3 regions of the Halomonas sp. 3A7M genome follow, and region 2 is predicted to be linked to each of the others. Evidence: predicted binding sites of a transcription regulator. Region 2 holds the regulator's gene; each other region holds the start of a gene.
What was found. Region 2 encodes PhoB, which activates phosphate uptake and scavenging genes when phosphate is short. Its sites were predicted from a motif close to TGTCATANNNNTGTCANA; they were not measured.

Region 1: INT19_RS16175 (CYTH domain-containing protein) is a predicted target of PhoB. The motif match lies at 1,120-1,137, and genes of this name have one in related genera.
Region 3: INT19_RS07710 (DUF6482 family protein) is a predicted target of PhoB. The motif match lies at 1,187-1,204, and genes of this name have one in related genera.

What each region holds. Positions count from the first base shown of each region.
Region 1 covers NZ_JABUZD010000166.1:13,974-17,114, reverse strand. Annotated here, with positions in the region: gene INT19_RS16180 (ion transporter) at 1-150, opposite strand, end outside; gene INT19_RS16175 (CYTH domain-containing protein) at 180-1,088, opposite strand; gene INT19_RS16170 (TIGR00153 family protein) at 1,224-1,904, shown strand; gene INT19_RS16165 (inorganic phosphate transporter) at 1,914-3,141, shown strand, end outside.
Region 2 covers NZ_JABUZD010000034.1:24,956-28,096, reverse strand. Annotated here, with positions in the region: gene INT19_RS02490 (chorismate--pyruvate lyase family protein) at 1-319, shown strand, start outside; gene ubiA (4-hydroxybenzoate octaprenyltransferase) at 354-1,244, shown strand; gene phoB (phosphate regulon transcriptional regulator PhoB) at 1,365-2,054, shown strand; gene phoR (phosphate regulon sensor histidine kinase PhoR) at 2,057-3,141, shown strand, end outside.
Region 3 covers NZ_JABUZD010000082.1:68,153-71,293, forward strand. Annotated here, with positions in the region: gene hemH (ferrochelatase) at 1-231, opposite strand, end outside; partial or broken gene INT19_RS19745 (DCC1-like thiol-disulfide oxidoreductase family protein) at 627-773, shown strand; gene INT19_RS07710 (DUF6482 family protein) at 833-1,135, opposite strand; gene INT19_RS07715 (hypothetical protein) at 1,276-1,569, opposite strand; gene dnaB (replicative DNA helicase) at 1,636-3,024, opposite strand.

The DNA of each region.
Region 1 (3,141 bases), on a different contig from region 2:
GCTGTCCAGCAAGATGACCGCCACGCTGATTAGAATGGCGATAATCAGCGCAATATCAAACCCTTTGGCTCCCGGCGTATCGGACTCGAAAATAATATGAAAAAGCCGTGTGCGCAGTCCTTCTGCACCGGGAGTTAATTGAAAACTCATCGCGACATCCTGAAGTGGGCTGAATGTTTCTAGCGTAGCGTGGTTTGATAGGCGAAGCGATGCGCCAGGGTTAACGCAGCAGCGCCATAAGCGGGCGTTGGGTGGCCATTATCAGTCAGTGCTGTGGTCAGCGTCTGAGCGTTACGGCGGGTACCTTCATCCAACTGCGGATGGGTCGCCAGTGTGGCTAATGCCTGCTGTGCGATAGTTAAGTGTTCCGCAAGACCACTGTCGTGGTAGGCGTCCAGCGCCACTGTGGCTCTGTGTAGCCACTCAGCCGGTGCGTCAGCGTCAGGTAGTGCCCACTGCTGCACGCCTAGCGCATTGCCGCGAGCGGCTTTGCTGGTATCAGAAGGGCGCAGCGGTACGCTTTCCGCGAGCGTTAATGCTAGCGCCCAAAGCGCCTCTGGTTCACCCGCTTTGAGTTCCAGCTCGACCTCGCAAATAGCCGCTTGAGCACCACCGCTGACAATCTCTCCTTCGTCCAACACTAGCTCGATATGGCTGCCCTGCCAGTCGATTTGCCAGCTGCGCCGGGTAAAGTCGGTGCGCAGCGCAGGTTGTAGCGCGGAAATGACGGTGCCTAGTGAACCTTTGAACGGCGGAAGGGCAGCCAAGCCATGCTGGTCAAGCTGTGGGCTAGGAACTTGCCACTCCCACTCTTGTCGGGTAGAAAGGCCGCCACCACCATGGCCGGCGGTTTTCACCGTTTGCAGCACGCGATCATCAACTTGGCGTAAGCGCACGGCAATCCGTGCATTCGCCATATCTCCCGCAGGGGTATCGAAATAGGTGTTCGACAGATGTTGACGTTGGGGTGTTTCGGCTAGTGCTGCGTGGCACAGCAGCGTGTTTAGTTGAGCTGGCGCAAGGGCGAGTTTAAGCTCTATTTCGGTAGGCGCTGAAACAGAATCAGCAGTAGATGTTGAATTTTTCATGACATTAGCCACCTTTGTATTGTGACGTTTCAATTAATTTTTCATGACATTGTGAACTTTTCATGACGGCGGCGAGCGCACTCTTTATACTGGCGCCGCCATTTCCAGGCTCCCCGAAAACAGGCTAAAGGCTATATGGTTACCTCCAACCCTTTTTCCGCGATGTTTGGCCGCTCGCCATTCCAGCCGCTGCTGGCCCACATCGTCAAGGCCAATGAATGTGCCGACCAACTGTTGCCGTTCTTCGAAGCATCGCTTGCCGGTGATTGGGATACCGCAGCTGTACTGCGTGAAAACGTTACCCGCTTAGAGCATGACGCCGACACGTTGAAAACAGAGCTTCGGCTTAACCTGCCCAATACGATGTTCCTTCCCGTCTCGCGGTCCGACTTGCTCGACCTTATCAGCGTGCAGGATAAAATCGCCAACAAGGTGCGCGACATTACCGGCATTATGCTGGGGCGTAAAATGCGTGTGCCCAATGAGCTGGCCGATCCCATGCGCGATTATATGCGTACCAGCGTGGCGTGTGTGTCCCAGGCTCGCCAAGCGCTTGAAGAGCTGAAAGAGCTGCTTGAGTCCGGTTTTGGACGCAATGTTTCCGATGTTATCCAGAATATGATCCGTGAGCTGCACACACTTGAGCACCAAGCCGACAGCCAGCAGATCGCGATACGTCGCCAACTGTTTGAGCTTGAAAGCCAACTTCCGCCTGTTGATGTGATTTTCCTTTACAAAATCATTGAGTGGGTCGGTGAAGTTTCTGATCGCGCTGAACGCGTGGGCAGCCGCCTACAGATTTTGACCGCACGCTAAGGGGTACCCATGCAGATTATTGCCCAGCACGGTGAAATTTTTATCATCCTGGCCTGTTTGTTTGGCTTTTTTATGGCTTGGGGCGTTGGCGCGAATGATGTTGCCAATGCGATGGGGACCTCGGTGGGGTCGAAAGCGATCACCATCAAACAAGCAATTTTGATTGCGGTAGTCTTTGAATTTTTAGGCGCATGGCTGGCGGGTGGTGAGGTGACCAACACCATTCGTAAAGGCATTATTGACCCAGAATTGCTCCAGGAAGATCCACAGTTACTAGTGTACGGTATGTTATCAGCGCTGCTAGCAGCGGGTACTTGGTTACTGGCAGCATCGATGAAAGGTTGGCCGGTTTCCACGACGCATTCCATTGTAGGCGCCATTGTGGGCTTTGCCGTAGCGGGATTGGGTGCCTCTACGGTTGATTGGGGCGCTGTTGGCACCATTGCAGCAAGCTGGGTCGTTTCTCCTCTTTTAGCGGGTACTATCGGCTTCGTGCTGTTCAAATCAGTGCACCACCTGATTTTTGAAAATGATAATCCCTTTATGGCTGCCAAACGCTATGTGCCGGGCTACGTATTTTTGGTTGGTTTTATTGTGGCGATGGTCACGCTAACCAAAGGTCTGTCTCACGTTGGGCTAGACCTGACCTTTAGTCAAAGCCTGCTGCTGTCTATCTTGTTAGGACTTGTGATCATGGGTGTAGGCCTGTTGATGCAGCGTCGTATCAAGTTTGAGAAAAATGCCAACGATCACTTTGGATACGCCAATGTTGAGCGGGTCTTCGGCGTATTAATGATCTTTACTGCGTGCGCCATGGCGTTTGCTCACGGCTCTAACGACGTTGCGAACGCGGTTGGCCCGCTAGCGGCGGTCATTAGCGTGGTACAAACTGGCGGCCAAATTGAAGGCTCTGCGTTGGTGCCCTGGTGGGTATTGGTACTGGGCGGTGCTGGCATCGTGGTGGGCTTAGTAACTTACGGCCACAAAGTCATTGCCACCGTGGGAACCGGTATTACTGAACTCACTCCCAGCCGTGGCTTTGCTGCCACGCTGGCAGCCGCGACCACAGTGGTATTAGCTTCCGGCACGGGTCTGCCAATTTCAACCACCCACACACTGGTGGGGGCGATATTAGGCGTAGGGCTTGCCCGGGGTATGGCGGCGCTTAACCTGCGTGTTATTGGCACCATCGCCATGTCCTGGCTGATTACGCTACCTGCCGGGGCTGGTTTGGCTA
Region 2 (3,141 bases):
GGAAGTAGCGTTGTGTGTCGGCGATAAGCCCTGGGTAGTAGCACGCTCGGTAGCGCCACTTAGTCAATTACAAGGTAAGGGGTTAGAAGGGCTTGGCGAGCGTTCATTAGGCAGCTGGTTGTTTCAACAACCTGACCTGGTGCGTGGGCCACTCTACGCCACTCGCCATCAGCCACGCTTTGTCGCGGAACACTCTGCGTCGCTTTTAGACAGCGTATGGGGGCGGCGCTCAGTGTTTCAGCACAGTGGGCTATCGCTGTTAGTGCAGGAATACTTTTTATCGACCATGGCAGATGATCTTGCCCTGTCTTCGCGCTAGGCTATCGCCAGCGTTTTCTTTTTGAGAGGTAAGCATGGACCGTTCTCTGTTGAGGCCAACGGGATGGGCTCGGGTGGCTGATTTTTTACATTTAACGCGATTGGATCGCCCGATTGGTACTTGGCTATTGATGTGGCCCACCTTATGGGCATTGTGGATAGCAGCAGAGGGTGTGCCTGGGCGGAATGTTCTGCTGATCTTTATTGCTGGCGTTTATGTGATGCGCGCCGCGGGCTGCGTGGTTAATGATTACGCTGATCGTCATTTCGATGGCCATGTAAAGCGCACTAAACATCGTCCGCTAGCCACTGGTCGTATCAGTGAAACCGAGGCGCAGCTGCTGTTTATCGCGCTGGTAGCCACTGCTTTCATTTTAGTGCTATTGACCAATTGGTTTACGGTGCTGTTGTCGATAGGGGGTGTTGTATTAGCGTTCATTTACCCGTTTATGAAGCGCTACACCCATTTACCTCAGGTAGTGTTGGGGGCTGCGTTCTCTTGGGCGATCCCCATGGCATTCGGTGCGGTATTGGGTCATGTGCCGTTTGAAGCATGGCTATTGTTTAGCGCGAACGTGCTGTGGACCGTTGCCTACGATACCCAATACGCCATGGTCGATCGCGACGATGACCTGAAAATTGGCATCAAATCTACCGCGGTGCTGTTTGGTAGCGCTGATCGTCTGATCATTGGTGTACTGCAAGTGGCGGCACTTGGACTACTTGCCTGGGTAGGATGGCGTGTTGGTTTAGGTGGCTTTTTCTGGCTTGGGCTAGCCGCTATGGCCGCTACGTTTGTCCACCAACAACGCTTAATCGCTGGCCGTGAGCGCGACCGCTGCTTCCAAGCATTTCTTAATAATCATTGGTCTGGCTTGTTAATTTTTGCAGGTATTGCACTAAGTTGGTGGCCAATAACTGGCTAAATATCCTCTATGTCATAAAATTGTCATCGAGTCATGGTGTTATCGTCACTGACATGTCTTTGAACTGTTTTTTAAACTATTTTTTTAATTAGTTTTCATTGAACACCGTGAGGCCCTGGAATGACCGCCAAGACCGTTTTGATTGTCGATGATGAGGCGCCTATTCGCGAGATGATCGCAGTGGCGCTGGAAATGGCTGACTATCGCGTTCTTGAAGCGGATAACGCCCAGGATGCCCACGCGATGATGGTTGACCACCAGCCAGATCTGCTTTTGCTGGATTGGATGATGCCGGGCACCAGTGGTATTGAGCTTGCAAGGCGCTTAAAGCGTGAAGAAGCCACCGCCGAGGTGCCTATCATTATGCTGACCGCTAAAGGCGAAGAAGATAACAAGATTCAAGGGCTTGAGGCTGGGGCGGATGACTATATCACCAAGCCTTTCTCTCCCCGCGAACTGGTGGCGCGCTTAAAAGCAGTATTGCGACGTACTACCCCCCGAGGTGTCGAAGATCCTATTGAAATTAATGGCTTGCTATTAGACCCAGTGAGCCACCGTGTGAGTGCTTACGGTAAGGCGTTAGAAATGGGGCCGACGGAGTACCGTCTGCTGCAGTTTTTCATGACGCACCAAGAGCGCGCCTATACACGTAGCCAACTGCTCGATCAAGTGTGGGGCGGTAACGTATACGTTGAAGAGCGGACGGTAGATGTTCACATCCGACGTCTACGTAAGGCCTTAGGAGAAGCTCACCAGAGTCTCATTCAAACGGTGAGAGGCACTGGGTACCGTTTTTCCGCGCGGGTGTAACGGTGCGCCTGTGGAGCCGAGAACTATGGCGAATTGCGTGGCTGGCCGCTTTGGGCGCTTGTCTGGGGTGGTTGCTGGGTATGCCAGGTCTTGGAGTTGCTGCGGGGCTTGCCGTTTGTCTGGTGTATCAACTGCGCCAATTGCGAGCGCTCTTTAAGTGGTTAACGCTTCATCCTCATGATGAACCCCCTGCTGCGAGCGGCATGTGGGGCGAGCTTTTTGATCGCTTGTATCGCTACCAAAAGAGCCAACGGATTACTCAGAATCGCTTACGTGCCACCCTTGCACGTATTCAGGAATCATCCGAAGCGATGCGTGACAGTGTCGTTATGCTAGATCGACATGGCGACCTGGAGTGGTGGAACAGTGCCGCGACAGAAATGCTGGGCTTGCAAACAGCCCACGACCGTGGCCAGCACATTACCAACCTGCTTCGTGACCCGCGATTTATCAGCTACTTTAATGCACGTAAATACGGTGAGCCGCTGACCTTAACGTCGCCCATCGATGAACGGCATATCCTTCAATATCAAATTACTCTCTATGGTGATGATGAGCGCTTGGTAATGGCGCGAGATATTACCCGCTTGCATCGTTTAGAGCAGATGCGTCGTGACTTTGTCGCCAATGTTTCCCATGAACTACGCACACCGCTAACGGTATTGATGGGTTATTTAGAAACCTACAGCGACTTAAAAGAGCAACTTCCACCACGTTTGGGCCGAGGTATTGCTCAGATGGAAGAGCAGACGAAGCGTATGCAAAACTTAGTCAATGATCTGCTACTGCTCTCTCGGTTAGAAATTGATCAAGGTGGCGAGGATCATCATGCGTTGGCGTTAGGGCCAATGCTCGACGCCATTCGCCGCGATGCGCTAGCGCTCTCTAATCAACAGCACAGTGTTCAAGTCGCGCTTGAGAGCGATGCCCGTCTGATCGGCAGCGAGCAGGAACTGCATAGCGCTATTTCAAACCTAGTGTTTAACGCTGTGCGGTATACGCCAGAGGGTAGTCAGATAACACTTCGCTGGAAAACCATGCCCAATGGCAGTGCTTGTATTGAAGTTGACGACGATGGTGAGGGAAT
Region 3 (3,141 bases), on a different contig from region 2:
AATAATCAGTTGTAAAAGCGGCTGCCACTTCCAATTAGCGTAATCAACAACACGCTTATCGGACAAGAACTCGCTAAGGTAGCGCCGCATAGACCAATAGTCGGTTGCGTCCGGGGTGCCCAAGTTAGCCAACACCACGCCGACTTTTGCAGGGGGAACGGCAGGATGATCACTTGGCGCATGGACCAAGCGCCCTTCGCCCAGCTGATCTTTTACAACGCTATCGACCATGTCGCTAACTCCTCAGATGCTTTAAACAGTTGGCAAAATCTTAACACTTTTCGGCAAAGCTGCGGCATAAAGTTATACTATCAACATTATTTGTATAACTGTAGACCAACTCATGTCGAAGCCTTTATCCTTGGTGACCAGCCTTCGCTTTCATTATCAAAGAGTGCTCAATGAGCCGTTTTTCTACGCTTCACGCAACGTCACCTGTCACGCTATATCACAATGGCCACTGCCCTTTTTTGCCGCGTGGAAGTCACGTGGTTTGCAAAGCATCGCCATCAAGAACGTGTCGCACTCGTGGACATTCAGAGTAGTGATTTCAATGCAGCCGATATAGGGCACAAGTTTGACGATATGATGGGGCTACTGCATGTCAAAGACAGCCAAGGAAATGGTATATCGGGATGGATGCCAGCCGGGCCCTCTATGCGGTACTGGGCTACCGGTGGCTAGTATGGCTTTCTTGCTTACCAAGCCTGCGAGGAGTAATGGATGCAGGCTATCGTTTTTTTGCCCGTCGCCGTGTGCGGCTAGGGCGATGATGGAAGAAGCGTCACGCAAACAAGTGAGGACGCCATAGGATGTTGCAATGTTTGTAGTGTTAAAACACTAGCGGCATACGTGATGTTAACGGCGAACTGTAATGAGCATCGCGTCCAATCACTTCATCCTGGGGTACATGCTGCACTAAGTAAGCACGGTGAATCCCAGCACGCTTTAGCTCAAGATAAACATCATCTAGCGAGCGAAACAGCATTGGCTTACCGCGCTGGGTCAACATATGCCGCTCGCCCTCTACATCTTCAAGCTCTAGTTGATAAAAGCGGCTGCCCGAATGCGTGATAACGCGTATTTCAAAGTTATCGTGACCCGCAACAAATTGCTTCAGTTCTTTAAGTTCCATGGTTCCCTCCTGTGATTGTTCATCATCATGGGGCACAGCATGACGATACCCCATGACAATTTTATTACCTTGGCACTAACTGCCTATGACGGCAACATCACAAAAGAGTTCCTGACCAAAACGTCAACTTATTCGTCGAATTATTGATACTCAGAGGGGTCGATTGCTTTACCTAACGAGTTGCGATCTATCCAGTTACCGCCTTTAGTTTCCTTGTAACGGAAAACTACTTTATCGCCCACCGTTACCGGCAGTTCTGAATCTTCAGTTTGGTAGCTATATTTTTCTCCTTCAACTACCAGGAAGTAACGGTAGAGGTCAGGCATTCCCAACCACTCTTTAAATGGCCCTTCTCGCTCTAGTGACTGCAGTTCCCCACGGCCTTCCAGCTTAGGAAGACGCTTACGGTTACCACGTCTAAAACCACCTGCCATTTGCTACTCCTGTCTATCTGCTTGGTCGGGGAGGAGCATTATACGTTCTCCCCCCTAACGCTCAAGTTAATCGCCGAACGCTTCGCCATAGCTATCGGGCGCAAGGTCTTCGAAGCGTGTGTATTTACCAATAAAGGCCATATGTACCGTACCGATAGGCCCGTTACGCTGTTTACCAATAATCAGCTCGGCAATCCCTTGGTTGTCAGGATTGTCAGGGTTATACACCTCATCTCGGTAAACAAACGCAATGACGTCGGCATCCTGCTCAATCGCGCCGGATTCCCGCAGATCCGACATGACAGGACGCTTATTGGGGCGCTGCTCCAACGAACGGTTAAGCTGTGAAAGTGCTACAACAGGGCATTGAAACTCTTTTGCTAGCCCTTTCAGCGAGCGGGATATCTCCGATATCTCACCGGTACGGTTTTCAGAAAACCCAGGAATCTGCATTAACTGCAGATAGTCAATCATGATCAGCGCCATATTGCCGTGCTCCCGCACCACTCTACGTAGGCGTGAGCGCATTTCATTAGGCGAAAGCGCCGCAGTATCATCAATAAATAGCTGCTTGTCTTTGAGCAGGTTGACCGCCGATGTTAATCGCGGCCAATCTTCATCTTCCAACTGCCCCGAGCGCACACGGGTTTGATCAATCCGACCCAACGAAGAGAGCATACGCAGCATCAGAGATTCTGCTGGCATCTCCATGGAGAACACCATCACCGGCTTATCGCTAGCAATAACCGCGTGCTCCACCAGATTCATGGCAAAAGTGGTTTTACCCATTGACGGGCGGCCCGCGATAATTACCAAATCTGAGGGCTGTAAGCCTGAGGTCATTTCATCGAGGTCACGAAACCCCGAGGAGAGCCCTGTCATTTCACCCTTTAGATTGAACAGCTCATCAATACGATCAACGGCTTTGGTTAGCAGTTCACTCATGCCGATAGGACCGCCCGTTTTCGGCCGCTCTTCGGCAATCTGAAAGACTAATCGCTCAGCTTCATTCAGCAGCTCATCAGCAGGCCGCCCCTGGGGCGAAAACGCCCCGTCAGCAATTTGATTGGCCGCACGGATTAATTTACGCAGTGTTGCCCGCTCGCGAACGATATCCGCATAAGCACGAATATTACTGGCAGAAGGCGTATTGCGAGCCAGCTCAGCTAAGAATGCCAAGCCGCCTACCGTATCCAACTGATCACGCGCTTCTAACGCCTCTGACAGCGTTATAACGTCCAGCGGCTGCCCGGATTCGGCCAAATGAATCATCACATTGAATACCAAGCGATGCTCATAGCGGTAAAAATCATCCGCCACCAACCGTTCCGAGACATTGTCCCAGGCCTGATTATCCAACATTAGCCCACCTAGCACCGACTGCTCCGCCTCAAGAGAGTGCGGCGGCAGCTTTATCGCTGCCGTTTCCTGATCAGCAGAAGGCTGGTCCTGCATAGTGAGCTCCTTAATCATAAAGCGTAGCCAATAACGATGACTATCTTAGCGGGACAATCTCAAACTCACCATAAGCGACCTATCTACGCCAAGCGACGTTCAAAAAAATTCGACCCA